Regions from separate parts of the Sediminibacillus dalangtanensis genome, predicted to be linked through region 2. Evidence: riboswitches for the same ligand, from Rfam matches in the RefSeq annotation. Region 2 holds a riboswitch; each other region holds the start of a gene.
The links. Region 2 has a riboswitch for S-adenosylmethionine ahead of metX (homoserine O-acetyltransferase MetX). Riboswitches for the same ligand answer to the same signal wherever they lie in the genome.
Positions count from the first base shown of each region.

Region 1: linked by a shared signal. The riboswitch ahead of ssuE (NADPH-dependent FMN reductase) and the one ahead of metX (homoserine O-acetyltransferase MetX) in region 2 are both predicted to bind S-adenosylmethionine.
Region 3: linked by a shared signal. The riboswitch ahead of ERJ70_RS17820 (PLP-dependent aspartate aminotransferase family protein) and the one ahead of metX (homoserine O-acetyltransferase MetX) in region 2 are both predicted to bind S-adenosylmethionine.

Region 1 covers NZ_CP046956.1:3,018,549-3,028,679, forward strand. Annotated here, with positions in the region: gene glpK (glycerol kinase GlpK) at 1-691, opposite strand, end outside; gene ERJ70_RS15090 (MIP/aquaporin family protein) at 704-1,534, opposite strand; gene ERJ70_RS15095 (MIP/aquaporin family protein) at 1,794-2,636, opposite strand; gene ERJ70_RS15100 (glycerol-3-phosphate responsive antiterminator) at 2,734-3,282, opposite strand; gene ERJ70_RS15105 (VanZ family protein) at 3,833-4,117, shown strand; gene ERJ70_RS15110 (hypothetical protein) at 4,526-4,915, opposite strand; gene ERJ70_RS15115 (trans-sulfuration enzyme family protein) at 4,941-6,086, opposite strand; gene ERJ70_RS15120 (LLM class flavin-dependent oxidoreductase) at 6,205-7,584, opposite strand; gene ssuE (NADPH-dependent FMN reductase) at 7,621-8,163, opposite strand; SAM riboswitch class I at 8,288-8,396, opposite strand; gene ERJ70_RS15130 (cation:proton antiporter) at 8,557-9,792, shown strand.
Region 2 covers NZ_CP046956.1:2,809,669-2,819,799, reverse strand. Annotated here, with positions in the region: gene ERJ70_RS14160 (ABC transporter substrate-binding protein) at 1-105, opposite strand, end outside; gene ERJ70_RS14155 (ABC transporter ATP-binding protein) at 149-1,135, opposite strand; gene ERJ70_RS14150 (ABC transporter ATP-binding protein) at 1,132-2,133, opposite strand; tRNA gene ERJ70_RS14145 (tRNA-Arg) at 3,054-3,129, opposite strand; gene ERJ70_RS14140 (aspartyl-phosphate phosphatase Spo0E family protein) at 3,255-3,413, opposite strand; gene ERJ70_RS14135 (manganese catalase) at 3,532-4,356, opposite strand; SAM riboswitch class I at 4,590-4,697, shown strand; gene metX (homoserine O-acetyltransferase MetX) at 5,122-6,207, shown strand; SAM riboswitch class I at 6,237-6,345, shown strand; gene ERJ70_RS14125 (PLP-dependent aspartate aminotransferase family protein) at 6,432-8,216, shown strand; gene ERJ70_RS14120 (aliphatic sulfonate ABC transporter substrate-binding protein) at 8,246-9,250, shown strand; gene ERJ70_RS14115 (ABC transporter permease) at 9,275-10,120, shown strand.
Region 3 covers NZ_CP046956.1:3,632,819-3,642,949, forward strand. Annotated here, with positions in the region: gene ERJ70_RS17775 (acyl-CoA thioesterase) at 1-25, opposite strand, end outside; gene cls (cardiolipin synthase) at 52-1,494, opposite strand; gene rarD (EamA family transporter RarD) at 1,797-2,714, shown strand; gene ERJ70_RS17790 (DUF3231 family protein) at 2,892-3,398, shown strand; gene ERJ70_RS17795 (CAP domain-containing protein) at 3,797-4,639, shown strand; gene ERJ70_RS17800 (RNA polymerase sigma factor) at 4,806-5,369, shown strand; gene ERJ70_RS17805 (anti-sigma factor family protein) at 5,370-5,810, shown strand; gene ERJ70_RS17810 (hypothetical protein) at 5,807-6,913, shown strand; gene ERJ70_RS17815 (hypothetical protein) at 6,910-7,749, shown strand; SAM riboswitch class I at 7,916-8,026, shown strand; gene ERJ70_RS17820 (PLP-dependent aspartate aminotransferase family protein) at 8,165-9,931, shown strand.

The DNA.
Region 1 (10,131 bases), 210 kb from region 2:
GGTAATCCACTGTTTTTGCATAAACTTCCGAAGATTGCTTCACTTCCGGCAGCATGCTTTTCGGCACGGTCAAGATATCCAACAATTCTTCATCCCATTTAAGGTCGTAAATATTGAACATCAAGGTTCTTGAAGCGTTGGAGTAGTCCGTAATATGGGCTTTGCCGCCAGATAACTTGTAAACAAGCCAGGAGTCGATCGTACCGAACAACAAGTCTCCGTTATCGGCTTTTTCCCGGGCACCTTCCACATTATCTAGAATCCATTTCACTTTGGTTCCGGAAAAATATGGGTCGATCAACAGACCGGTTTTTTCACGGAACAAATCGTTATAGCCTTGCTCCTTCAGTTCATTACAAATTTCCTGGGTTTGGCGGGATTGCCAGACAACCGCTTTATAAACCGGTTTGCCAGTGTTCTTATCCCACACTACTGCTGTTTCGCGTTGGTTGGTAATTCCGATACCGGCTACTTGGGAAGGTTCCGCATCTGCCTTGCGCAATACTTCCGACATACAGGCAAGAACAGAAGTCCATATTTCATTGGCATCGTGTTCCACCCAGCCTGGCTGCGGGAAAAATTGTTCAAATTCTTTTTGGGCCGTTTCTACAATTTCCCCTTTATGATTGAATAGTATCGCTCTTGAACTTGTTGTTCCTTGATCTAATGACAAAATATATGTTTCACTCATGATAATTCCCCCTTAAGATATTTTTTCTTCCACTTTATCAGCAGTGGTTTCCCCTTTTTTCAATTCTGCATTGGCCGCTCCAATCAAGATGACAGCCATCACAGCGCTCAATACCCAAAACAGGACCGAAAAATCGCTTACAAAAATGGCACGATAGAAGACAGCTCCATAAATCCCTCCCAAAATCGGGCCAAGAACCGGTATCCAGGAATAACTCCAGTCAGAACCGCCTTTTCCCGGTATCGGAAGCAGCGCGTGGGCAATCCGCGGCCCAAGGTCACGTGCCGGGTTGATGGCATAACCGGTCGTACCGCCAAGCGACATTCCGATTGCCACAATCAATGCACCGACTATCAATGGGTTCAATCCTTCGGTAAACTCGTTGGCACCGATAAATAAAAGACCCATGACAAGCACAAATGTACCGATTATTTCACTTACCAGGTTGGAAAACGGACTGCGTATTGCCGGATCGGTAGAAAACACGCCCAGTTTAGCACCCGTATCTTTTGTCGCTTTCCAATGCGGCAGGTAGTTCAAGAAAACGATCACACCGCCGATAAACGCTCCCAACATTTGCGCCGTAATATACATCGGCACTTTCGACCATGGAAACTCGCCTACTGCAGCAAAGCCTAATGTTACCGCCGGGTTGATATGGGCTCCCGAAACGTTGCCGACCGCATAAACGCCCATCGTCACAGCAAGACCCCATCCAACTGTAATGACAATCCAGCCAGCGCCTTCAGCCTTTGTGTTTTTGAGTACGACTCCCCCGACAACGCCACCGCCAAAAATAATCAAAATCATAGTACCTATCAGTTCCGCTAAAAATTCGGACATCTCCAGCACCCCTTTTTCCTATATTAACCTAGTAAACGATGTGTATTTGAGCACAAAAAGACCCACACTCCAATTGACGCACTTCTCCTGAGAAGTACCATTGTCGTGTGGGTCTCCGAATCTCCATCACATCGTTAACTTGTTGCCTTAACTTTACACCAATCTGTAAACGCTGTCAATCGATTTGTGAATTTTTTTGAAAGCACTTACGGACGCGCCATCTTCTGATTGCTGCCTGTCCTTGTCATGACACTTTTTTTCATGAATCATCGCCAACCATTTTTTCTTCCACTACTTCTGTTTGGGAGTGGCCTCGTTTGAGCTCTTTGCTGGCGGCAGCGATTAACAGAAGAATCATCACAGCACTGAGAAGCCAGAAGAAAACCGAATAATCACCAGTAAACAAAGCACGGTAAAATAATGCACCATATATTCCGCCCAACACCGGACCCGCCAGAGGTACCCATGAATATCCCCAGTCGGACGATCCCTTGCCCGGAATCGGCAGCAAGGCATGTGCAATCCGTGGCCCAAGGTCGCGGGCCGGATTGATGGCATAACCTGTGGCACCCCCCAGTGACATTCCAATCGCTACAATCAATAATCCGACGATCATCGGATTCAATCCTTCGGTGAACTCGTTTGCACCGATAAACAAAAGTCCCATCACCAGGACGAATGTACCGATTATTTCGCTTACTAGGTTGGAAAACGGACTGCGAATGGCTGGATCTGTTGAAAACACACCGAGCTTTGCTCCCGGATCATCGGTCGCTTTCCAGTGGGGCAAATAGTTACAAAACACGATACCTGCGCCGATGATGGCTCCGAGCACTTGAGCCGATATATACATTGGCACTTTCGCCCATGGAAACTCGCCAATTGCCGCGAAGCCAAGTGTAACAGCAGGATTAATATGGGCACCTGATACATTCCCGACGGCATAAACACCCATGGCAACCCCGAGTCCCCATCCAATCGTAATGACGACCCAGCCTGCCCCTTCGGATTTTGTTCCCTTAAGGACAACCCCTCCGACGACACCATTTCCAAGTATAATTAAAATCATGGTTCCGATTAACTCAGCTAAAAATTCCGACATGAAAACGCACTCCTTCCGATTTTCTAATCTAATTAACATAAATCGGAAATTTCAAACCTTTTGCGCTTCGGTCAGCTATCAGGATGTATTGCTCATTTTAATGAAGGTTCCACAGTTCGGAACGTGAAGTGGTGACCGCTTTCGCTCCTCCTTTGTACGCATTTTCCACATCTTCCTGGCTGCGGATCAACCCGCCGGCAATGACTGGAATGTCTGTCCGTTCAAAAATTTCTCCGATCAATTTCGGAATGAGGCCAGGCAGCACCTCGATATAATCTGGTTTGACTTTGTTGATGATTTTTATGTTGCTCTCCAAAGCATGCGAATCAAGAGCAAATAACCGTTGAACTGCAAGAACTCCCTGCTTTTTGGCATAAGAAATGACATTTCCTCTTGTGGTAATAATACCGTCCGGCTTTAAATTCCGGATCAGAAACTCAATGCCGGCTTCATCGGTTTTCAATCCTTGAATTAAATCAGCATGGACAAATACTTTTTTTTCTTCTCTTTTTGCGTATTTTATCAACGAAACAAGCTGGGAAAGCCTTGTCTCCAAAAAAATGACATACTGATATTCACTGGAGAGTAGTTTTTCAAAATCTTTCATATCGCGGATCGCCGGTAAAATCCCTTGAAGTATTGTCATATTATCACCCAATCCCGTTATTTTACTAATAGTTATTCATTTTATCATAACGCTTGTCCAACGGTTAATAGGTAAATATTAAACGAAAACGTTTTCGAACTGATTATCGTTTGATTACGTACCGTTTGGAAAAATTTATATAATGCTAATTTGCTTCAGCCCATGCTTTACAGAATGGGCGCTAATCCATCGCTGAAGAAAAAACTCGCTTTCCATGGGGAATGCTTCAGCCTGAGACTACTTGCATCCAGCTTTCTCGTTCCCTTGGACCGAGGAAACCCACTACAGAGCTAAAGTAGAAAGAGCATTCGCAGTATCAAGTGAATTTCGTCACCAAAAACAGAAACGGGTGATAGCGAAGGAAATAAACAGCCAAAACGTTTTCCCATCGAAGGTGGCGGGAATTTAGTAATGACTTCCATTAAGAAAGAGTGACGACCATGAAACGGCTGCTGATTACATTGCTTCCAATTATTTATGCTGTGCTGATTTGGATTCAGTCGAGCTACTCGCATGATATACTAGTACGTTTTTTCAAGGAGGGGATACCATGGTGATAAATTTTTTATGGGAAGCTTCCCACTTTATTGAGTTCGCCATTCTCTACCTTCTCCTAACAGCAGCGTTGATAGTCAACAAACGCTATAACACGCTGACAGATCTTGCTGCAATGTCCGTAACCATCGCATATGCTTTTATGGATGAAATTCACCAATTTTACGTACCCGGTCGCTCCTTTTCTCAGTTAGATCTAGTAAAAGATATGGCAGGCGTGATTACTGCTTGGATTCTAATGGAAAGTTACCAATCCCGCAAACAAAAGGATAATCATTAAAAACTCCTTACCAAAAAAGTTTTTCTAAAAATCCATCGTTATGCCATGAAGGATGTACCACTAACACGTTTTCCTGCATGAGAAGCGGGAAGTATATTACCTACACTGAATACAAAGACAAGGACAAAAGCGCAAGCGCCTTTTTAAAGGAGTACAGGCTAGAGCCGCCACGTCCTGTGGCAACGCCTGCATGACCCACATCGTGTGGGCCCCCGACAAGCTTAAGAACAGCCTCGGCGTGGCGTTTTTGCCACACAGAGGGTGGGCTTAAGACCTCGAGGGGGTAGGCGCTGGAGCTGGACGTAGCTGGTTCATCCAATAATTATCCACAGACAGTTAAATTTATAATTTCCTATACACTAAAAAAAGCTGCCCACGGCTTTAGCCTATTAGGACAGCTTTCATGCATTATTTATTGCGGCGCATAAATTTTATAACGGCCAGAATGACGAGAGCAATCACAACATAAATGAGGAAGAATACGATGAACCCCCACAGTCCGACGACAGCATCGGCAAATTCCATATCCCCGCCGGTAAGAGCCTGCTGCAGTTCGATTGCAAAAACGAACACAACCATCATGGTGAATGTGTAAATAAAGGAAAGAATGGTAATGCTCCACTTCATGCTGGCAATTAATTTAAATAAAAAGTAGACGATGAAAAAGGCAATGATACCGATAATGCCAATCACCCAAAAGTGCAGCTGTTTATCCGTCATGGTCAATCCAAAACGTTGCATTAATGCATCATGGATTCGGTTGACAATATCAGCCAGTAGTAAAATAACTTCCTTCATACTTTTTCCCCCTACTTTCTACTGTTCAAGTCCGTCTTGCCTGATTCAATGCCTGGTTGAATCCTTCGATGATATCATCAGCTGCTTCAATTCCTACGGATATCCGGATCAACCCTTCGGTGATTCCTAATTGTTCGTGCATTTCGGGTGAAAGGGCGCGATGGGAAGTCGCCAAAGGATAGGATACTGATGTTTCCACACCGGCCAACGTAGGTACGATTTTAATCCAGCCGAGCGATTGGAAAAATGTCTCCACATCACAAGTAGCCGTAATATCCATCGTAACGATGGCTCCATTCCCATGTGGTGATACGTCTTCTGGATAATATACTTTTTCTACTGCTTCATGCTTTTTCAAGGCATCGGCAAGTTTTTGGGCATTGTCGACGTGCCGTTCCATTCTTACACTGAGCGTCTTCAACCCACGACAGGTGAGCCAGGCCTCGAAAGGACTTAAACTGCTTCCCAGGTTCACGATTTTTTGATTGGCTTTTTCGATCAACCCTTCATGGCCGACCAGCACTCCGGCTGTAATGTCGCTGTGCCCGCCGATGTACTTAGTCGCGCTGTGGACAACCAAATCGGCACCTTGCTCATAGGGACGGCACAGGTAAGGTGTGGCAAACGTGTTGTCGACCATCAAGACTAGCTGAGCCTCCTGGGCCAGTGTAACGAGCGATTCTATATCCTCCTTGCGCAGTAACGGATTGGAAACAGATTCCGAGTAAACCATCTTTGTATTGCCCTGGATATAATCAGCGATTTTATCCCCTTCGGCAAAGTCGATAAATGATACTTCGATTCCTAAGTCCGGCAGTTCATTGGCAAGCAGTTGATATGTACCTCCGTAAATATCGGTAGCCGCAATGACATGGTCTCCCTGCTTGGCAACGGCAAGAATTCCTGCCAATATGGCTGCTGTCCCCGAAGCGGCAGCTATCCCCCTCGGAGCTCCTTCCAGTTGGGCCACCGCGGCTCCTAACTCATCTGTATTCGGATTCCCGACTCTCGTATATAAATAATCATTCTTTCCTTGGTAAAAGTTCTCCAAATCTTCAAGGTCTTTGAATTTAAAGGCTGACGTCTGGTAAATCGGCGTCGACTTGCTATTGATTTTTTTCTCCTGGATGCCCGATAGATGAACAGATTTCGTATCAAAATGTTTCCCCATATAATCGCTCCCCTTTTACCAGCTTTACATAATTATAACTACTTTAACGCAAGATTGTTGAAAAGCGCAAGCATACTAAATAGAAAAGGAGAGGCACTATTCACCTCTCCGTTCCTGGCTACACTGTTTGAATTCCTCTGCTGTATTTTTTCCCTGGATGGTTTTCAGGAAGACGGGGACCTGCTCCAAACAGGTTATCCCTCAAGGTTTCTCCTTCATAACGGGAGCGGATGAGGCCGCGCTCTTGTAAAATCGGGACAACCAAATCGACGAAATCCTGGAAGGTTCCAGGCGTTATTGCATAGGCAATATTAAAGCCATCGATACCGGCCTCCCTGACCCATTCTTCCATCGTATCAGCTATCTGTTCCGGTGAGCCGACTGCATAGGCGCCGAGACCACCGATTCCGATAAATTCCTTGATTTCTTCCACTGTCCATTGTTTGTTCGGATCAATCCTTGTGAAATTTTCGACAGCTGATTGAATCGCATTGTTTTCAACATACCGCAAACTTTCATCAGGACCGTATTGAGAAAGATCGATACCGGTCCATCCGCCGAACAAGGCCAGTGCCCCCTCATGACTGATATGGTTTTTATAATCGTTGAACTTCTCTCTTGCCTCCTCTTCCGTACGGCCGACAACCGGGGTAAACATGGTCAGTATTTTAACATCTTCCGGATTACGTCCTGCCAGTACCGTCTCTTCTCGCAATTTTTTGACCGACTGCCTGGCAGCCTCGATGGTTGGAGCGCCGATGAAGACACATTCAGCATTGCTGGCGGCAAATGCCCTGCCTTTTTTCGAAGCACCAGCCTGATAAATCACCGGTGTGCGTTGTGGCGATGGTTCACTTAAGTGAGCGCCTGGAACTTTGAAATACTTGCCTTCATGATGGATGTCATGGACTTTTTCCGGATCCGTATAAATTCCGTTCTCTTTATCGAGACGGACTGCTTCATCTTCCCAGCTGCCCTCCCAAAGCTTGTAGCAAACATCCACGTACTCTGCTGCAATATCATACCGCTCATCATGGTTCACCTGGTCTTCCAGCCCCATATTCACTGCGGCACTTTTTAAATAAGAAGTAACGATATTCCATCCTACTCTTCCTTTTGTCAAATGATCTAAAGTCGACATTCTGCGAGCGAAGGTGTAGGGATGCTCATGGCTGACAGAAGCAGTCACGCCAAAACCAAGATGCCTGGTGACCGCCGACATAAGCGGGACGACCAGCAATGGGTCGTTCACGGGTGATTGAGCTCCCTGTCTTACCGCCGCATCCCGGGAATTCTCGTAAACATCATAGGTACCTAATACATCAGCTAAAAACACTGCATCAAAGTTTCCTCTTTCCAAAAGCTTTGCCAGCTCAATCCAATATTCACTATCCTTGTATCTGTGTGATTGGTCGTCAGGGTGTGTCCATAATCCCGGTGATTGGTGTCCTGCACAATTCATATCAAAGGCGTTTAAATAAATCCGCTTATCCGTCATTCGATTTACTCCTCCTTGTGATGGATATTTATTGGTTTAAATTGGCTGCTTTTGCTTATTGACCGTCTGGACGAAATAATCCAGTTGCTTCTCTAATCGCAGGTTTAAGTCATGATCATGAATCGGCTGTTCGATGTCCTGTTTATCGATGCATTTGTTCAAAAGATAAACGCCCTTCAAATTCTGTCCCTTCAGCGTAGCCAACAGCGGCTTCAAACTATATTCCACGGCAAGTAAATGGGAGGGACTGCCGCCGGTCATCAGTGGTAAGACCGGTGTATCCTCCAGTACATCCTGCGGCAAAATATCCAAAAATGCCTTGAGAACACCAGAGTAAGCAGCTTTATACACGGGGGATCCGACAATAGCCCCCTTTGCCTGACGGATGAGCGCTGACGCTTCCGTAACCGCCTGACTGTCATACCTTCCTTCAAACAAATCGGCTTGCGGGATATCCTTTACAGATAAATGTGCAGTGGAAAACCCCTTTCGCCTTAAAGACTCCCCTAAATAGTTCAGCACCGCGTCGGTTCCAGATTGGGCTGAAGGACTTCCAGATAAAATGATGATTTCACTCAAGAAAATCTCTCCCTTTCTGCCAAATGGCATTTACGTAGCAACTCGGGTAAGAGGGAATTTTTCCATAAGAAAAGCCCCCTTTTCCGCAGTATGAGAAAAGAGGGCTGTTATCGTCCGATATCCGCTCTTATCTCCCAAGAATGCATCTTGGCTGGAATTAGCACCTTTCTGACAACAGTCAGAGGTTGCTGAAGCTTCAATGGGCCAGTTCCCTCGGCTTCTCTGGATAAGAATTTTTAATTTGACACCTATCATAATACCAATGACTTTCCATGTCAACTACTTTTTGTAATAATCAGAATAGTGCTGCCTGCATAAAGTAGCTTGTTTGGCAGGTTTATCTGCCCGGTTTTTGAGAAACATATAGATATACTTAATCCAGGAGGAAACGTTATGCATGAATTTAACGAAACTTTTATCCAGATTCTTATCCTGCTTGCTATCTCGGTTGCCGTTATCGGGATTGCTAAAAAGATCGGTCAGCCTTATACAATTGCACTCGTTTTGGTCGGTTTATTTCTGGGCATTATTAATGTTCATGTACCACTGATAGATGAAGCAGAAGCATACATTACCCAATCAGAAGTTTTTCAGACCATTATTATTTCATTGTTCCTGCCGATTTTACTGGGGGATGCGACACTGAAACTGCCATTTCACCATTTATACCAACATAAGCGCGCAGTTCTCGGTATGGCCTTCATCGGTACGTTTCTGTCGTTTATCGTGATTGGCTTTGCCACCCATTATTTTATTGGCTTGCCAATAGCCGTGGCGTTCACGTTTGCAGCGTTAATGAGTGCCACAGACCCAATCAGTGTTGTGTCCATTTTTAAGTCGTTAGGCGTTTCGGAAAAGCTGTCCACGATCATGGAAGGGGAATCATTGTTCAATGATGGCATTGCCGTGGTACTCTTCAAAATTTCATCGATTTATTTACTTACCTATATTGAGTTAGGCTGGGAAGGACTTGGCAGTGGCATTCTGTTATTCTTGAAATTCAGTGTGGGCGGCGTGCTGGTCGGTGTCATCCTCGGCTTTATTTTTTCTCAAATCATTCGCTTTTTTGATGATTATCCATTTGAGATTGCATTGTCAGCCATCTTGTTTTTCGGAAGCTATTTTATTGCGGAGCACTTGGAGGTATCCGGGGTCATTGCGGTGGTAGCAGGTGGATTTATGTTTGCCGATTATGGCGGAAAAATTGGTATGACGGAAAAAACGAGAGTGACTATCAACACGTTTTGGGATGTGATCACCCTTGTTGCCAACTCAATCATCTTTTTGCTGATTGGATTGGAAATCCGCAACATCGATTTCAATAATCAGTGGAACATCATCGCGTTTGCGATCGTTCTTGTCATCACCGGTCGAATCATCGCCTTGTACATCAGCACATTGCCCGTAAAAGATTTGAATCGGAAAGAGCGGATTCTTCTTAACTGGGGCGGTTTACGAGGAAGCTTATCGATTGCGCTCGCTCTCAGCCTTCCAATGGAATTCACCGGCCGTGACACTGTCCTGTTACTGACCTTCTCCGTTGTCTTATTCTCTTTGATTGTCCAGGGGATGTCCATCAAACCATTGATCAAAAAGCTCGGTTTGTCAGGCACCGATTCAACCAAATAAACATGACCGCAGTGAAATCCGCTTTGTAATACCGAACGCTAACTGGACTGAAGTGTTAAAAGTGCTTCTTCAAGTATTAAGTGAATCTCGCGATGGGAGAAACAGCAAGGACACGTCAATTGATTTAGCAAAAGTAAAACTTTCTAACAGAAAACGCGCCAATCCATCAAGCTCGCCATAGCAATAAGAAATACTCATCAAACAATAGAATCATAGGAAGGTTTTCTAAGAAGCTTACCTTATATGAACAATCAAAAAAGAAACCGGACGAATTCGAATGCTTGCGTTTCGAACCATCGTCCGGTCTTTGCTTTGACCACTATACCGTTTTTCGAGTGA
Region 2 (10,131 bases):
GTCCCCGGTATCCTCCGATCCGGCTTCGTCACTGCTGCAGCCACTGGCAATCAATACAACGAATAACAACATGCCAAAAAAAGTCCATAGTACTTTCTTGTTCATTTTTATCCCCCTTAAAAATTTTTATATAGAATTGACGCAGGAGTCAGTACTCAAGCGCCACTTCTTTCACAAAATGACAAGCAGCCTGCTGACCTTCCGGAGAAACTTGTTTAAGCACCGGGTTGACTTTACGGCAGATTTCCTCTGCGTACGGACACCTGGTGTGGAACTTGCAACCCTCTGGCGGGTTGGAAGGAGACGGAAGGTCCCCTTTAATGGTGATTCGTTCCCGTGTTACTTTCGGGTCTGCTTCCGGAATTGCCGACAGCAATGCCTGGGTGTACGGGTGCTTCGGGTTTGCATAAAGCTCCTCGACTTCGCCGATTTCGACGATTTGGCCCAGATACATGACCGCGACACGGTCACTGATATGATGCACGACACTCAGGTCGTGGGCGATGAATAGGTAGGTCAATTGGAATTCCTCTTGCAGCTCTTCCATCAAGTTGATCACCTGAGCCTGAATGGATACATCGAGAGCTGAAACTGGTTCATCGCAAATCACCAATTCGGGGTCCAGTGCCAGGGAACGGGCAATCCCTACGCGCTGTCGTTGACCACCGCTGAATTCATGGGGATAACGTTGTTTATGATAGGAACTGAGCCCGACGACTTCGAGCAGTCGATCAAGTTTCTGCCTCCGATCTCCTTTCGGCATTCCGAAGATTTTCATCGGTTCGGTGATGATTTGTTCGATTGTTTTTCTTGGATTGAGAGATGCGTAGGGATCCTGGAAAATTAATTGCATGTCGCGCCTTAGCTTTCTAAGTTTTTCGCCGCGGTAGCCAGTGATATCTTCCCCTTTAAAGCGGATTTCCCCGGAAGTCGGTTCCAAAAGTTTTAAAATCGCGCGTCCGGTGGTCGATTTGCCACATCCGCTTTCTCCCACAAGTCCCAGTGTCTCCCCTTTGTTGACATGAAAGGAAACATCGTCTACGGCCTTGACGGCTCTCTTTTCCTTTTCGAATAAGCTGCTTCCTTTTATCGGGAAGTGCTTTTTCAAATTATTTACTTCCAATAAAGGGCTCATTCCGACACCACCTTTTCTGCATCTTCTTCATATAACAGGCATCGGACATGGTGATTTGCAGCTTGTTCTGTCCATGCTGGGTCATGACTTAAACAGCTTTCCGTTGCATGACTGCACCGTGGCGCAAAGCTGCATCCTCCGGGAAGGGACCGCAAATCAGGAGGAAGCCCTTCGATAGCAGCCAATTTTTCTTGTTTGGATGCGATGCGGGGAATCGAATTCATCAATCCCACCGTATAGGGATGCTTTGCCTGTTCAAACAAGGTATCCTTGTCTGTGTATTCGACAGGTTTTCCAGCGTACATGACCATGACTCGGTCGCAAACCTCTGCCACAACGCCAAGGTCGTGGGTGATCATGATAATGGCCATTCCCATTTCCTTTTGCAGTCTGGCCAGCAAGTCTAATATTTGCGCCTGGATGGTAACATCAAGGGCGGTCGTAGGCTCATCGGCAATCAAGACCTCGGGGTTGCAGGCCAGCGCCATGGCAATCATCACCCGCTGCCGCATACCGCCGCTAAATTCGTGCGGATAGTTTTTTAAGCGGCCCCGCGCTTCCGGGATTCCGGCTAAATCAAGCAGTTCGACAGCCCGCTCTTTTGCCTGTTTTTTGTTCATTTTTTCATGGACCAAAATCGTTTCGACCATCTGTTTTTCTACAGTGAATACAGGATTGAGAGAAGTCATCGGATCCTGGAATATCATCGAGATTTCTTTACCCCGAATCTTCCGCATTTGCTTTTCGGATTTTCTTAGCAAATCTTCCCCTTTAAATAAAATTTCGCCATCGACTATTTTTCCGGGAGGGGAAGGGATCAAATTCATGATCGACATGGCGGTGATACTTTTCCCTGATCCGGACTCTCCGACAATCCCGAGTGTCTCACCGGGACTGATGGCGAATGAAACGCCATCGACAGCTTTAACAACGCCTGATTTGGTGAAAAAGTGGGTATGTAATTGATTGACTTCCAAAATAGGTGTTTTGGAATTCATGCTCGACCTCCTTACTGGTTGGTTAGTGTGTGTTTTCTTCGAAGATCCGAGAATATAATGGATGTTTAACAAATCGGACTTTTCTGAATTATCTACTTATTATACATACTATGACGGGCCTGTGGAGTTTTTCTCATTTTTCTCATAAAAAATCTGTGACAGAGTGGAAAAGAAAGGGCGATTGGGAGGTAGGGAGGTATATGGGAGGATAGGAGATGAAAGGATAAGAGCTGAGAAGGTAGACTGTCGATGGTTTTTTGGACAAACCGAGCAATTGTGAAGGGGAGAGAAGTTGAGCAGGTGGATGAAGATCTTTTTACTAGTATTTTGGTGTTTATTCGCTCTTCATTGTCGTGATGAAGATTGTTTTACTAGCATTTTGGCTTGAAACCGTACTTCATAGGGTTGATGAAGATGATTTTGCTAGCAATTCGGCGTAGAACCGCACTTCATAGGGTTGATGAAGATGGTTTTGCAAGCATTTCGGTGTAGAACCGCACTTCATAAGGGTGATGAAGATGATTTCGCTAGTATTTTAGTGTTGATTCGCACTTCATAGGGTTGATGAAGGTGATTTTGCTAGCAATTCGGCGTTGATTAGCACTTCATAGAGGTGATGAAGAAGGTTTCGCTAGTATATCGGCGTGGAACCGCACTTCATAAGCATGATGAAGATAGATTCGCTAGCATTTTAGCCCGGAACCGTTCTTCATCGTTTGGATGACGTTCTTTCTCTCGTTTTTCAGCCTCGATTCGACCATTAAATTTATTGGCTAGAATGGATGTGAAAACCTACATAGTTGCTCGCAAAACATAGTGGAAGCCACGGAAGAAAGGAAGCATCACACCGCTATTAATACTACTTCTCCCATAAAAAAAAGACTTCCTTCAAATTACTTGAAGGAAGTCCTTTTGAAATACGCGCTCGGAGGGATTCGAACCCCCGACAGACGTGGTACCGGAAACCACCGCTCTATCCGACTGAGCTACGAGCGCAAAATAATAGGGTTATTCGGTGCTGATATTCAGCGCCGACTGACAACGACTATTATACGTCATATAATTTTTGAATGCAAGAGGTAAAATATAACCTATTGAACAGGCAGCGAGAACTAAACAAATTATTGCTGTCGTTTTTGCTGTTCAAGCTGGTTGATGGCTTCGTCCAGCGTTTGGGATATTTGCAGCACTTCTTGCCCACTCGGATTTTTACTGTATGCTTCATACATTTTAAGTCGCAATGCTTCGATTTTTTCTTCCAGTTCCCGCAAATAAACCATAATTCCCTCCAAGAAAAGTGTATCACGATATGTACTTCCCTTGATCAACAAGAAAAAAACAACCAAAAAATAGACCTGTGCACGACTTGGTACACAGGTCTATTTCGCTTGTCTGTGTTTATTTATCAAGGGGAGGTGTTGAGTGTACATATGGAGGAGCTGGTTTCAGTTCCGGTTTTCCTCCAAAGCCTACTGGCTCGCTTTCATATTGAAAGTCATGGCCGTCAGGCGCATTGCCAGAAGCCCAAATACCGCGTGCACTATCCTCTCCTTCAGAAAAGTTATACAGTTTATGGGAGAAGTCCAATGCTTCCCATTCTGCTGGTACGGTGGTAGGAGTGATTTTGCCGCCCTCTTTTTCTTCTAATTCCTGCAGGGCTGCCATCCATTGGTTTTGGTGCATGGTATCTCTGGCCAGCAGGAAGGAAAGCATGTCTTTGACACCGCGGTCTTCCGTCAATTCATAAAGTCGGGCAACCTGCAGTCTTCCTTGCGATTCAGCGTTAAGATTGGCACGCATGTCTGCCATCAAGTTGCCGCTGGCAATGATATATCCTGCACTCCATGGGACGCCTGCACTATTTTCCGGAGTGGCTCCGAGTCCGGAAACAATCGCGTGATGCGGGTTCATACCGCCCATAATTGCGCCGATTACAGGGTCTTCAGCCGCTTTTTCCTGTTCGTTGATTGGCGCTCCATCCAGTAAACGTGCAACCATGGTGGCAATCATTTCAACGTGGCCAAGTTCTTCTGCACCAGTGTCCATGATCAAGTCTTTATACTTTTCGTTTCCGCGCGTGTTGAAGCCTTGGAAAAGATACTGCATCGCTACGGACATTTCACCGAATTGTCCACCTAAGATCTCCTGGAGCTGCTTGGCAAAGAGTGGGTCGGACTTTTCTGGTTTTGCATGATACTGAAGTTCTTTTCTGTGAAAAAACAAGTGAAAAACCACCTTTTTAAGTAATTTCGTCTGCTTTCTTCTGACTTCGATATCGCTGGCGGGCCCGTCCTATCGCGACAGTTAACATCTTCCCGCAAGTAACGGGAAATAAACGGTTTATTCTTATTTTTTCTTAATAATAATTTTAAAAAATGAAATAGGCAGAAAACCTGTTGACAGGTTTTCTGCTACATGCTAGAATTCTGGTTACAATCAAAACGGAATATTGCGAATACTTATCCAGAGAGGTGGAGGGACTGGCCCGATGAAACCCGGCAACCTTTAAGCCACGGCTTAAAAAGGTGCTAATTCCTGCTGAGCGAAAGCTTGGAAGATAAGGAGTGAATTGATAACCAATGCCTCTCTATCTTCTGGAGAGGCATTTTTTTATTGTGTAGGAAATTTATAAATTTAACTGTCTGTGGATCATTATTGGCTGAACCAGCCACATCCAGCTCCAGCGCTTACCCCCTCGAGGTCTTAAGCCCACCCTCTGTGTGGCAAAAAGCGCCAAGCCGAGGCTATTCTTAAGCTTGTCGGAGGCCCAAACGATGTGGGTCATGCAGGCGTTGCCACAGGACGTGGCGACTCTAGCCTGTACTCCTTTAAACAGGCGCTTGCGCTTTTGTCCTGCCTTCCTGGACAGTTAACTGGGAGGCAAACAACTGGAAAAGTGATAAAGAATATCCATATGGGTTCGCTGTGGCGAATGGATTGAGAAATGAGCAAATCAATTGAAAACAAGAAAGGTGGTGGATCCGTCGTATGGAAGTGAAAACAGCTGTTGAGAGGAAGACCGGTACTGTCAACATAGGAGAACTCGAGTTGGAATCCGGTACCGTGATCCAGGAGGTTGAGCTTGCCTACGAACGGGTTGGATTGGCCGAGGGACCGGCAATCCTAGTCTGTCATGCATTGACCGGCAGCCAACATGCAGCTGGTGACCAGGATATGCCAGGCTACTGGGCAGAAATGATCACCCCTGGGGGCTTTATCGATAGTGATCGGTTCCAAGTTATTTCATTCAACGTATTGGGCGGCTGCAATGGTTCGACCGGACCGCTTAGTCTAGACCCTCGGACAGGAGAGCCCTACCAGGCCAAGTTTCCGTTTATAACGGTCCGCGATATGGTCCGTGCCCAACAGATGGCACTTGAAAAATTGGGTATCGACCATTTGACCGCAGTCATAGGCGGGTCGCTCGGCGGGATGCAAGTATTGGAGTGGGGAGTGATGTACCCTGACAAAATGGACCGTTTGATCCCATTGGCTGTCACGCCGTACTTGACCGACTATGCGATTGCATTTAACAATATCGCAAGGCTTGCCATTCTTCATGACCCGAATTGGAACAATGGCAATTATACCGAAGGAACCATACCGGAGAGTGGATTGAGTCTGGCACGTATGGTGGGGATGATCACATACCGATCGGGAGATTTGTTCAATGAACGTTTTTCCAGGAAGCAGCGTGCCCCTGCCGGGAACTTCCACGATGAAATTGCCTATGAAATCGAATCCTATCTTGATTACCAGGGGAAAAAGCTGACCAAACGTTTTGATGCCAACAGTTATTTGTATTTGTTGAAGGCGATGGATACCCATGATATCGGGCGTGGTCGCGACGGTTGGCAACAGGCCGCTTCCCGGATTGAAGCACCGGTAACGGCGCTGGGTTACAGCGGGGATTTGCTGTTTCCGCCGGGTTCGCTGGAACAGTTCATCGACCAGTTGAAACAGAATGGGAAAGAGGCAGAATACACGTTGATTGATACCAGTTTCGGGCATGACGGTTTTCTGGTCGAATTTGAAAAATGGGGAAGCATTATTAAATCGGGATTGGAAAACTAATACACAAAGACAAGACAATTTAATATGGACTCTTATCCAGAGAGGCTGAGGGACTGGCCCGATGAAGCCCGGCAACCTTCAAGTCGAATTGACTTGAAAGGTGCTAATTCCTGCAGGAGTAATCCTGGTAGATAAGAGGAGAGATTGTGTGATCAGTCCTCTTCTTATGAAGAGGGCTTTTTGTTTTGGCTGATAAAAAGTTAATTAACAGGAGGAATAGAAACATGGCAAATACTTATGATTTAGAAACGTTATCACTTCACGGCGGTCAGTCCCCGGATCCGACAACAGGGTCGCGAGCTGTCCCAATCTATCAAACTACTTCCTATGTGTTCCACGATACAGAACATGCAGAGCGGTTGTTCGCTCTCGATGAACCGGGAAACATTTATTCCCGTTTGGGAAATCCGACTGTAGATGTTTTTGAAAAACGGCTGGCTTTGTTGGAGGAAGGCGTGGCGGCAGTCGGTGTATCTTCCGGTATGGCAGCTATCACATTATCGATTCTTAACCTGGCCAGTGCAGGGGATGAAATTGTAGCTGCCACCAACTTATATGGCGGTACGTACAATTTGTTCTCGACCACCCTGCCGCGTTATGGCATCAAGGTAAACTTTGTCGATCCGACCGATCCTGAAAATTTCCGCGCGGCGATTACCGATAAAACCAAAGCAGTGTATGGAGAAATCATCGGCAATCCCAGTCTGCACGTGCTCGATGTCGAAAAAGTTGCGGGAATCGCCCATGAACATGGGGTGCCGCTGATCATTGACAACACCTTTGCTACACCACATGTTTGCAAGCCAATCACACTTGGAGCAGATATTGTCGTTCACTCGGCAACCAAATGGATTGGAGGGCATGGCACTTCGATTGGCGGGGTGATCGTCGATGGTGGAAGATTTGATTGGAATTCGGAAAAATACCCCCAGTTTACGGACCCGGATCCGAGCTACAATGGCATCCGCTATGCCGTGGATTTCGGAACATTGGCGTTCAGCACCAAAGTAAGGGTGCAGCTGCTGCGTGATTTCGGAGCTTCGCTGAGTCCTTTCAACGCTTTTTTGCTGCTGCAAGGCCTGGAAACTTTGCATCTGCGCGTTGAACGGCATAACCAGAATGCGGTGGAGCTTGCCCGTTACTTAAAGGACCATCCGGCAGTGGAATGGGTGTCCTATCCAGGATTGGAGGAGCATCCGTCCCACCAGCAAGCAAGTGAAACCTTGCAGCACGGGTACGGTTCAATCGTCAATTTTGGCATTAAGGGCGGGAAAGAAGCAGGCCGCAAGTTAATCAACAATGTGGCTTTATGGTCGCATCTAGCCAATGTCGGAGATGCCAAATCGTTGATCATCCATCCGGCCTCCACGACCCACCAGCAGCTGTCACCGGAGGAATTGGAACGGACCGGAGTCAAAGCGGAGCTCGTCCGGCTGTCGGTGGGGATCGAGTCGGTGAGAGATTTGATCAACGATTTGGATGCAGCATTGGCAAAAGCGACGGGGCAACAAAAGGAGAGCGGACCAGAAATCGTCATCAACGATGAGGGAGTAATCCGCTGGGCATTGCAGTCCCCGACAGAACGGGTCGAAACCGACGGGAAAGAAACACAGCGTCAAAAAACATTGGCGATTGTTGGACTGAGCGGCAAAGAGGCGAGACCAAGCCATCGCCTGGCTAGGAAAATGCAGCGGCTTGGCTATAAAATCATACCGGTGAATCCACGGGAAACGGAAATTTTAGGAGAAAAGGCATACCCAGACTTGAAAAGCATTCCGGAACCGATCGATATCGTCCAGGTATTCAGAAGTCCGGAAGCCGCAATCGGAATCGCCCGCGAAGCAGCGGAAGTCCGGCCGAAAATTTTCTGGCTGCAAGAAGGAGTTGTTTCGGATGAAGCGGCCGAAATTGCCAGAAATGCTGGGCTTCAGGTGGTCCATAACCGCTGCACGTACAAAGAAGCGCAGCGCTTACGTGGAACGATTACGACTTACGCCTGTGAAATATAAAAATCATACCAACGACGAGGAGGATACCCATGAATCGCATCCCATTGATAGATATAAGAAGTTTTTTAGCTCTGACGGCTTTGGCGGTGATTATTATCGTTACTGCCGGCTGTTCATCGAGCGCAAGTTCGGAAGGAGCGCCAGATAAGATACGGCTTGACTATGCGTACTATTCACCGACCAGCCTGGTGTTGAAAAAATTCGGCTGGGCAGAGGAAGAATTTGAAGAAGAGGGCATCGACATAGAATGGGCACTAAGCCAAGGGAGCAATAAAGCCCTGGAGTTTTTGAACAGTGACAGCGTCGATTTTGGATCGACTGCCGGAGCGGCAGCGTTGATGTCCAAAGCAAACGGAGCGCCGATCAAGAATGTGTACATTTATTCAAAACCGGAATGGACTGCATTGGTCACAGCGAAAGATTCCGGGATCACCAGCCTCGAAGATTTGAAAGGAAAGAAGGTTGCCGCCACGCTGGGAACCGATCCCTACATTTTCCTGCTACGTGCTTTGGAAGCTGAAGGTGTTCCGGCAGAGGATGTGGAAATCGTCAATCTGCAGCACGGTGATGGCGCATCCGCCCTGACATCCGGGCAGGTGGACGCATGGGCCGGGCTTGACCCGCATATGGCCCGTTTGGAACTCGAATCGGATGCAAAGCTTTTTTATCGGAATCCTGACTTTAATACGTACGGTTTCCTGAATGTCCGCGAGGAGTTTGCGGAAAAGCATCCGGAATACGTTGACCGTGTGATTAAGGTGTACGAAAAAGCAAGAAAATGGGTCAAGGAGAACCCGGAGGAAGCTGCCGAGTTATTGGCTGAAGAAGCAGAAATCAAAGAGGAAGTCGCAGTCAAACAACTGGAACGTAACGATTTTTCCGAGCCTGTTCCCGGCAAAGTACATCGGGACGCATTAATTGAGGCTGGAAAAGTGCTACAGGAAAGCGAGACGATTGATCCGGAAGCCAATATTGAAGAATTGACAGACGAACTGATCGACCCATCTTTCGCGGAAGAAACCATATCGGAATAAAAAAGTCAGAGAGGAGGACCAGACATGGCCAAAAATCAAAGTGAAGTGAGCGGTGTCTTCACATCGGGAAGCAAGAGCAAGCCATCGACGATCAAACCGAAGAATCCGTTCACCCATCCCTTGTTATTGGGGAGTATTTTTCCGGCTTTGTTGGTGGTTGTGTGGGAAGTGTTAAGCCGTTTGGAAGTTTTTCCTGCCTACCAGCTTCCTGCACCGTCCGTTATTTTAGAGACAATTGTCGGGATGGCGGAAGATGGCACGCTCTGGGGGCATGTCGGCATCACCAGCTACCGGGTGTTGATGGGCTTTCTGCTAGGAACGGCAGCAGCCGTGGCGCTCGGTTCGTTGGTCGGATTTTATAAACATGCCGAAGCGCTATTCGATCCGCTTATCCAAGCATTTCGTTCGATCCCTTCTCTTGCCTGGGTCCCGTTGTTCATTTTATGGATGGGAATCGGCGAGCCATCGAAAATTGCCATGATTGCGGTCGGTGTCTTTTTTCCAGTCTATTTAAATATTGTCAGTGGCATCGGCGGCGTCGATCGAAAGTTAATCGAGGTAGGGAAAATGTATGGATTGAATACATTTCAGCTGGTACGAAGGATCATTCTTCCGGCATCTTTGCCTTCTTTTTTGGTCGGACTTCGTAGCGGTCTCGGATTGGGGTGGATGTTTGTCGTGGCAGCAGAGCTGATGGGCGCGAGCCAGGGTCTTGGATACTTGCTGGTCGTCGGCCAGAACACGCTCGCTCCGGAAACGATTATCGCGAGTATTGTCTTGTTCGCAATAATCGGAAAGCTGTCGGATTGGGTACTGAAAATACTGGAGACCCGGACTTTGCATTGGCAAGATCGGGCTGCAAAATCGTAAGGAGGTAAAGC
Region 3 (10,131 bases), 820 kb from region 2:
AAGCGACACAAGGTTTTGCTTCCATCGTGATTCCTCACTTTTCTGTTTAATTTATAGGATTGGCGAAAGTAGTCGGGCAATCGCCTCTTTGATTCGAATCCAAATGGACCGCTGTAAATAAAGCTTATAGGACAACTGACTGGAATGCAAAATATCCTCATTGAACTTTTCCGCTAACTCACCTGCAACTTGGCGGTCATAAAGGAACGCATTAACCTCAAAGTTTAATTTAAAGCTACGCACATCGATGTTGGCCGTCCCGATCGAGGCTATTTTTTCATCCACCACAATTGTTTTAGCATGAAGAAAGCCATTCTGATAAATGTAAACATCTGCACCTGCTTTTAACAAGTCACCGATATTGGAATAAGTAGCCCAATAGACAAACGGATGGTCCGGTTTATTCGGTATCATGATCCGCACATCGACGCCCGAAAGCACCGCAATTTTCAAGGCGTCTGCCAGGCTGTCGTCAGGAATGAAATAGGGAGTTTGGATATAGATATACTCCTTGGCAGACATAATCATTTTGATATAGCCGTTTTTAATTTGTTCCCATTCCGAATCCGGACCACTGGAAACAATTTGAATTCCCACTTCTCCGGTCGGTTCGGCCGCATAGTACCGTTCTTCATACATAATATCGTGCCTGGATGCTTGATTCCAGTCCAGAATGAAACGGGTCTGCATGTTCCTGACCGCGTCACCGACGATTTTGAGATGGGTGTCACGCCAATAGCCGAATTTTTTGTTGTACCCCAAATACTCGTCACCGATGTTGAACCCGCCAATATACCCGATTTTGCCGTCAATGATGGCGAGCTTCCGGTGGTTACGGTAGTTGATTTTTAAATTGACCTTGGGAATCAACGGTGGGAAAAAGGCCTCGACCTCTGCTCCCGCCGCTTGTATTTTTCGGATATATTTCCTGCTCAATTCCCTCGAACCCATATCATCATAAAGAATCCGTACCTGGACACCCTGTTTGGCCTTTTTGATCAAGGCATCGGCCAACAGTTTTCCCAGACGGTCCCCTCGGATGATATAATATAACAGGTGAATATGGTCTTCCGCTTCTTCAATGTCCTGAAGAAGGGAATGGAATTTTTTTTGGCCGTCCGTAAACACCTCGACACGGTTATCTTGGGTGAGGATGGCATCATCATTGCGTAAATGTAAGTAAAATAAGTCCTTATAAGGAAGAAGACTCTCATCCTTAAATTGAAAGCTCCCCTCTTCCAAAGCCCGCATTTGTGCCTGGACGGCAGTTTTGACGCCAAGTCTGCTTTTGGTATCCCACGTGAAGATTTTCTTGTTACTCAGTTTGCGGCCAAAGATTAAATAAAGAATGAATCCGGCGATCGGTATAAATAACAGCACCATCAGCCACGCCCAAGTAGAGGAGGCATCCCTTCTTTCTAAAAAGACAATAGCCAGTGCCAGCAATATGTTGAAAACCAAAATCGACCCTATTATATAAGGTAATATGATCATGATATCGATCATCATGTTTCTCCCCCCCCCTCCGCCATTATGTAGAAAACACGTTGTGAATGAAGCGATTTGCCAGTCGATAAGGGCGTTAGCAGTGTAATTATACTCTTCTCTCCGTATTTTTCCAAAAACTATTTCTTTGCAAAGCTGTGTTCCTCCCGAAAGAATGCTAACCAATCTTAAATAATTGATTTTTTGGCTCAGGGATTCTAAACTTACTCTATTCACTTTGCTTCTGTTTCTCTATACCTAAGTATATCGGAAAGAACCAATAGAAATTTAAAGAAAAAGAGGTTGACGCAATGGAAAATAACGAATTCAAAGCAGGTGTCCTTTATACGGCCGCTGCTTATATTTTATGGGGTTTTCTGCCGATTTATTGGAAACTCGTGCAAAATGTCCCTGCTGGCGAAATTCTTGCCCACCGGATTGTTTGGTCCTTTGTCTTCATGGCCTTGTTATTGTTCTTTTTAAAAAAATGGAAACCGTTCATCCGGGAATGCAGGCAAATTCTCCGTGATCGACAACGACTGATTGGAATTACACTTGCCTCGATTGTCATCAGCATCAATTGGCTGGTATTCATCTGGGCTGTCAACAGCGACCATGTTGTACAGGCAAGTCTCGGTTATTATATTAATCCGTTGATCAGCATTATTCTCGGAATGGCTGTTCTCAAAGAAAAACTGACGAAATGGCAGCTGGTTTCCTTTTTACTGGCGGCAGCTGGTGTCGTTAACTTAACCATCAGCTTCGGCGTTTTTCCATGGGTTTCGATTCTACTGGCCCTATCCTTCGGCTTATACGGCTTGTTGAAAAAAACGGTCGCTATCAGCGCGATGTTCGGACTGGCGATTGAAACAATGATTGTCATGCCGATTGCCTTGATTTACTTAGTCAGCCGGCAAACTGTTGCGGGGACGGCTCCCGAGGTTTTCACTTCCACCACCGCCCTGCTGGTTTTAAGCGGTATAGCGACAGCTGTTCCATTGTTGTTGTTTGCAAGCGGAGCACAGCGAATCCCTCTTTCGATGGTTGGGTTCCTGCAATACTTCGCCCCCACGCTGATGCTGTTTATCGGTGTATTTCTGTATGGTGAAACCTTTACTCATGCACACCTAGTCTCTTTCACATGCATTTGGGCAGCTCTTGCTATATATACTGTCTCCCGCACCAAATGGTTTCATCATTTAGAGTCGAGGTTCTCACGTAGTTATTAGGACTCCGTATCAGGATTTCCCTAAACCGGTTCCTTTTACCCTTCAAAACGCGGAAAGGGAACCCGTTTTTTCATAAATAATGGTTGCTTCGTCTGCCAAAAGTGGAATTGTCCAGAATAGTTTTCCTGCTATTCGCAAACTATATCCTTGCATGATTATACAGCAAGGAGTGAAAAAATGGGTATTTTAAGTGGAAATCCAAAAAACCAACCGATGCATTATGGTGAAGTATTCGGAATTTGGAGCAGTCTTGCCGGCAGCAAGGGCTTGATCGCCGGTTATCAAACCATGGCGAACCATACCGGCGACCGGGACTTGAAAAAGTTGATTGAAGACATGATCCGGACGATGAAACAGGAAAACGAAGAACTTGAAGAGCTGTTGAAAAATAACGGAATTGCTCTTCCTCCATCGCCACCGGAGCGGGCCAAAGCTGCTTTAGAACAAATTCCTTCCGGCGCAAGGTTCAATGATCCGGAAATCAGTGCGGCTATTTCCCGGGATATTGGGCAGGGACTGGTTGCTTGCAGTCAAATCATCGCCCAATGCATCAGGGAAGATATCGCCATGATGTATGGACAGATCCATATGAGCAAAGCACAATTCGGCGCCCGGCTTCTGCGGTTGAATAAAGAAAAAGGCTGGCTCATTCCGCCACCGATCCATAACCAAAACTTTGAATAAGCATCTCGGGGACAGTCCCTTCCATCGTTACACGATGATAGGGACTGTCCCCATTTTTTATCTCGCTTTGTTTACAAGGTAACAATATCTTTACAAGTGCAGGGCTATTTGTAATATAAACTGCCAATTTTGGAGGCTGTCAATGCGGTTTTCTATGTAAATTTAACCAATTTGACAGCTTTTTTACGTAGAAAACGTCGATTGCCCAATACAATTTTGCCTGACGACTGATCCGGCAAATTTGGTATGATCACAGGGACAGAAATCAGGATAACAGGAATTACATACAAAAGAACAAGCCTCGCCCGTTTGTAAATGGTAAATAGCTCCTCAAATATTACAAAAAAGCCATGCTATGATGGAACAGTAAAACAAAACGAAGAGGAGAGTGTAAGGAAATGTTCAAGAAAGTAACTATGGTAACAGGAATTTCAGCAGCATTACTCTTTGGAGGAGCTTTTTCTTCTTCAGTAGATGCGCATGCAAATAACGCAGACAACCAACAAGGAAAGTCCTACCAAGTCTATTACTCTGTAAATAGCTACAATGGCAAGCTTTCACAAGAAGATATTCAAAGTATGATAGATAAATATTTCAGCAATTACAAGTGGAACCAGAAGCAGCAGCAAGCTCCGGCAAAACAAGAACAAGCACAGCCACAAAAAGCTGAAGAGCCCAAACAGCAAGAGCAGACAAATGAACAGCCTGCAGAACAAAAAGAACAGGAATCTGCAGACCAAAAGCAGCAAGCAGAGGCTCCAAGTAACGAGCAAGCTGAACAAGCTCAAGCACCTCAACAAAACAACAACGAAGCTACAGCTGAAGAGTCCAAGCAAGAACAGACGCAAAATGCAGGACAAGAGCTTAGCCAATTTGAACAGGAAGTAGTAGAATTGACCAACCAGGAAAGAGCCAAGCAAGGTCTTGATCCTTTGGAAATCGATACGGAACTAAGCAAGGTTGCACGCGAAAAATCAGCAGATATGGCGCGTAATGGTTACTTCGACCATAACAGCCCAACTTACGGTTCTCCGTTCGATATGATGAAGCAATTCGGTATCTCTTACAACACTGCAGGGGAAAACATTGCCAAAGGACAGCGTACTCCGGAAGAAGTAGTAAACGCGTGGATGAACAGTGAAGGCCACCGTGAAAACATTCTTAACGGCAACTTCACGCATATCGGTGTCGGCTACGTCGAAAATGGCAATGTATGGACACAACAGTTCATCGGTAAATAATAGACAAGTAGATTTGGACAAGGGCTGCCCCATTCACCGGTGAATGGGGCAGCCCTTTTGAATTGGGGTCAGTCCCTCCCATCGTAATACGATGGGAGGGACTGACCCCAAAAATTTATTATTTTTTTGTAGGGGTTGGGCATGGTTGGTTCGTCTATAAAGTGAAATGGTCAGGAGAGGGGGAGCATCCATTCAAGATGAACTGCTTATCAAGAAAATTAAATCGGGCAATCAACAGGCGCTACGGCTGCTGATCGAGCGTTATAAGCACCATGTATTCAAAGTGACAATGAGCGTGTTGCATGATGAAAAAGCAGCTGAAGATGCCGCCCAAGAGACATTTATCAAGATGGTAGATGCTCTCCCCTCTTACCAGCATCAAGGTTTTAAAACCTGGCTTGGTCGGATAGCTTTCCATAAAGCGATCGACTCCCGTCGGAAACAGCAGCGCATGAAGGAAGATTTCAATGGCCCCTGTCAAGAATATCACCATGGCCAGGTTGACAGTGCGGAGGAACAGGTATTGCTGCGAGAAAGAAGACAACGTATCAGAGAGCAAATCGATCAGCTTCCGGAAAAACTGCAGTTTGCTGTCCGCTGCTATTATTTAGAAGGCATGTCCTATGCCGAAATCGCTAATCAGCTCGATTTGGCCGAAAAGACAATTGAAGTACGGCTGTATCGAGCGCGAAAATGGATGAAAGCCCATTGGAAGGAGGATGATTTTTAAATGATTCATGTTGAAGAGGAATTGTGGCACTACATAGACGAAACAATCGATGACCAGAAACAACAGCAAGTCGAAGCTCATTTGGAGACTTGCCAACACTGTTTTGACCATTACCTTGCATTACTTGAACAATGGGAAACACCAGGGCATCTAGCCGATTCGTTTACCGAAGCAACCATCGACAAAATAAACGTTCAACAAGTACTGCCCAAAAAGGACAGACAGAAAAAAGCATCCTCCACATCCAAGGAAGTAAAAACCATAAGCCATTATTTATTGGCAGCTGGACTAACTATTGTATTAATGGCAAGCGGCATCTTCCAGGGCGTTTTGCATATAACCGATCAAACGAGTCTAAATAGCCGGCCGTCCATGACAGACAGCCTCATGCAAAAAACGGACAGCTGGCTGACGCAACTAATGAAGGAGGAAAATCAATGAATAAATCATCTGTACTTGCTTTCTTTTTAGCGCTTATTCCCGGCTTTGGCCATATGTATCTTGGTCAAAAACGTAAAGGGGTGCTCTATCCGTTACTTTTCTTCGGCACAATAGGCTTTGGAACATTTGCTTATTTCATCTCTGCGTTTAATGGGTTCATTCCTTTGACACTCCTTGGCGCATTTTTGATTTGGGCAGTAAATGTCATCGACATGATTATTACCCTATTGATGCGCAGCAAAGTACAGACTTCCGGTCAGTCGGCCGACACTACTGTTCCGTCTCCGAGTGCGATTGTTTCCCAACCCGAGAATTACAATGAACGATTCACGACGATTTTACTGTCTTTCATTCCTGGGGTCGGCCATTTTCAGCTCGGCTTGAACCAGAGAGGACTAACGTTTTTGGCCGGGTTTTTCGGAGTAGCGTCTATGATTTTCTTTGTTGCCTTTGTCAGCCATCAGGGAGGCTTTTTAATTTTTCTGCTGGCCATGCCGATTATTTGGATATACAGCTTCTTTGACGCGATTCAGCTATTGAATAAGAAACAGAACGGAGAAACATTGGAAGACCGTACCATTATCGAAGATCTGGATCAGTATCGGGAAGAGGGTAAGAAAAGCAAAATGCTAGCCACTATTTTGGCGATTTTCCCAGGGGCAGGCCATATGTATTTAGGATTACAACGAAGAGGCCTGCAGTTAATGGCCGCATTCCTGCTGTCTATCTATGTGCTGGACGTTCTGCGTCTCTCCATCTTTTTATTTTTGATACCGATCATCTGGTTTTTCAGCTTTTTCGATGCCTTGCAGCATACAAACAAAGCGGAACAGGGAGACCTTCAGGACATACCGATTGTCAAGTATTTGGCCAACCATCAAAAATGGCTGGGCATTGCCCTTTTAGCGCTTGGTCTTTTCTACATTGCCGATTCAATCCTGCTGCCAGTCATCGCTGAACAGGTACGTAACGCCTTTCAAATCGACCTTTGGTACTACTACCACCAATATTTTCAAGTATCGGTCGTTTGCCTGTTGCTGATAGCCGGAGGAATCCGATTGATTATCGGGTCGAAACCGAAAAAGGGAGGAAATGAACAATGAAGAAATGGCGGGTAGGATCTATCTCGATGGGTGCAGCACTCGTTTTACTGGGAATGGTCATCATGCTCTCTCAATTTCTCGAATGGGATGCAACTACGGTTTTGCTGGCCTGGTTTCCACTTATCCTTGTTGTTTTAGGAGTGGAAATCATCCTTTACGTCTACTTGTCCCAACAGGAACAGCCAGTAGTAAAATATGATTTTTTATCGATTATTTTTATTACCTGTCTTGGCGGGATTGCCCTTATTCTATTTATTGGCGCCTCAACGGGAGTGCTGGACAAAATAAAAACTACTGTTCAGGCAGAAGATGTCGAAGCAACATTGCCGCCGATCGAAAAACAGATCGATGAAAAAGTGAAAAAAATCGTTTTGGAATCAGCCGAGGGAACGTCGCTGGAGACGAATAACACAGGGGATGTCCATATATTTGGCACCTTCCATTCAAACACGATGAACCAGAAGGATATCAAGCCGGAGGAAATCGCCTCTTTCCATCAGATTGGTGATACTTTATATATTGAAATGCTTGAGGCTCCAACCAGCCGATTCGGCTACGATGTAAGCCGGTTTACTGCGACTGTTTCCATTCCCGGCAACATGGAAACCGAAGTCCGGTCCTGGTTGGATGAAGCCCATCTGAACCTGGCTACAATCAAAAGTGACTGGTCACTAAAAGAGGTTGATCAGGTGTATCTGACTAATACGGATTCGGCCGATGTTCAACTACAGGCAGACAATATATGGCAAGAGAAAGACAGTGACCAAACAGATACATTCGGAAAAGGCACTCACCAGCTCGACATCGAAGCAGCCAACCAACTGCACACCAAATAAATTCTTTACCCTGGTAGAGCATTGGGGGGACAGTCCCTTCCATCGTAATGCGATGGAAGGGACTGTCCCCCATTTCAAAAAATTTTCTTAATGGGGTTGACTCGATCGATAGGGTGATTTATAATTCTTTAAAAGATTGAAATTTCCAACAAATTGAATAATGAGACTCTTATCCAGAGCGGCGGAGGGACTAGGCCCGATGATGCCCGGCAACCTTCAGGCAATGATGCTTGAAAAGGTGCCAATTCCTACAGGTCCATGATCTGACAGATAAGAGGAGGACTCCGGATATACGCCCTCTTCTTAGGAAGGGGGCTTTTCTATTCCCCTCTTTCCAACACAACATTTCATTACCTGCTTCCACGGCCTTAGGTACAATTTTTCCCTAGCATTATCACACTTAGGAGGAATTAAAATGACAAACCCATTTCATTTACAAGGTACCGAAACACAACTGCTTCACGGAGGACAGACACCAGATCCGGCTACAGGGTCCCGGGCTGTCCCGATTTATCAAACAACTTCTTATGTATTCCGCGATACCGAGCATGCGCAAAACCTTTTTGCCCTAGCCGAACCAGGCAACATTTATTCGAGAATCATGAACCCGACTGTCGATGCATTTGAACAACGAATCGCTCTTTTAGAAGACGGCGTCGCAGCGGTGGCCACTTCGTCCGGCATGGCTGCCATTACCCTGTCGATCCTGAACCTTGCCGGGAGCGGTGACGAAATTGTAGCCGACAGCAATTTGTACGGCGGCACCTATAACCTGTTCGTCAAAACGCTCCCTCGCTATGGAATCAATGTCACCTTTGTTGATGCATCTGATCCGGAAAAAGTCCGCGCAGCTATTACGGACAAAACCAAAGCTGTCTTCGGAGAAATCATTACCAATCCCAGCCTGAATGTACTCGATGTGGAAACAATCGCTGCAATTGCTCATGAGCAGGATATTCCATTCATTATCGATAATACCTTCGCCACTCCATACTTAACCAAACCAATCGCCTGGGGTGCGGACATCGTCGTCCACTCCGCGACCAAGTGGATCGGTGGACACGGTACAACAATCGGGGGTGTAGTCGTCGATGGCGGGCGTTTTAACTGGAACAACGAAAAATTCCCTGAGTTCATCAATCCCGATGAAAGCTATCATGGCATTCGTTATGCGATCGACACTGCACCGGCAGCCTTTGCTACGAAGTTACGTGTACAGCTGTTACGCGATATTGGTGCCTGCCTAAGCCCGCAAAATGCATTTTTGCTTTTGCAAGGCTTGGAAACGTTGCACCTCCGTATCGAAAAACATAACCAAAACGCTCAACAGGTCGCCGCTTACTTAAGCGATCATCCAGCTGTGGAATGGGTTGCGTACCCGGGATTGGAAAACCATCCTTCCCATCAGCTCGCAGAAAAATATTTAAACGGAAAAGCCGGCTCGATTATTACTTTCGGCATCAAAGGCGGTCGTGATGCCGGACGACAGCTAATCGACAACATTACCCTTTGGTCGCATGTTGCCAATGTCGGGGATGCCAAGTCGCTGATCATCCACCCTGCTTCTACAACCCACCAGCAACTGGATGCAGATGGACTGAAAGAAAGTGGTGTAACGGAAGAATTGATTCGTCTGTCGATCGGTATTGAAACGGCAGAGGACTTGATCCGGGATCTCGACCAGGCAATCGCCAAAGCTACCGGAACACAACCTACCGTAACGGTTACGAACGAAAAGGCAATCCAGTGGGCGCTTCACTCACCATTCGACCGGACAAACGGACTGCGGCAAAAGACCATTGCCGTACTTGGAATAGAACCCGACGCTGATCTGCCGGTGTATCAGACAGCAGCAAAGTTGCAAAATCTCGGCTATAAAATCATTCCGGTTCATAATGGAAGTGAGCCGATCCTTAGTGAGACACCAGTGGCTAGCCTGTCAGCGATCGAGGATGAAATCGATGTGCTTTATACACAGGACACGCTGGCGGCTGAGGCCATACTGGCAAACGAAAGCCCGATTGAAACAAAGATACTATGGCTCGATTCTCAGGAAACCAGCCTGGATGTCACCGACCAGGCGCGCGTGCAAGGGATTACCGTTGTCGAAAGTCTTTGCCCATATCAGGAAGCGGTAAGACTGAGAAGCGGAGATACGAGACAACAGCCTGTCCACGCTTGATATAGCATGTACCAGTACGAAAAATAAAAGGACTCCCCTCATTTAAAAGCCGCTTGGAATCATCCAAGCGGCTTTTGTATATTGGAATATTAGAGGTATCAGATATGGGGCAACCGGTTTATAATGAATTTATTATTTTTTACCTTTGTATTAAATAACAAATTAAGGTTTTACTAGAAAGCTTTATCTTAAAATAGATC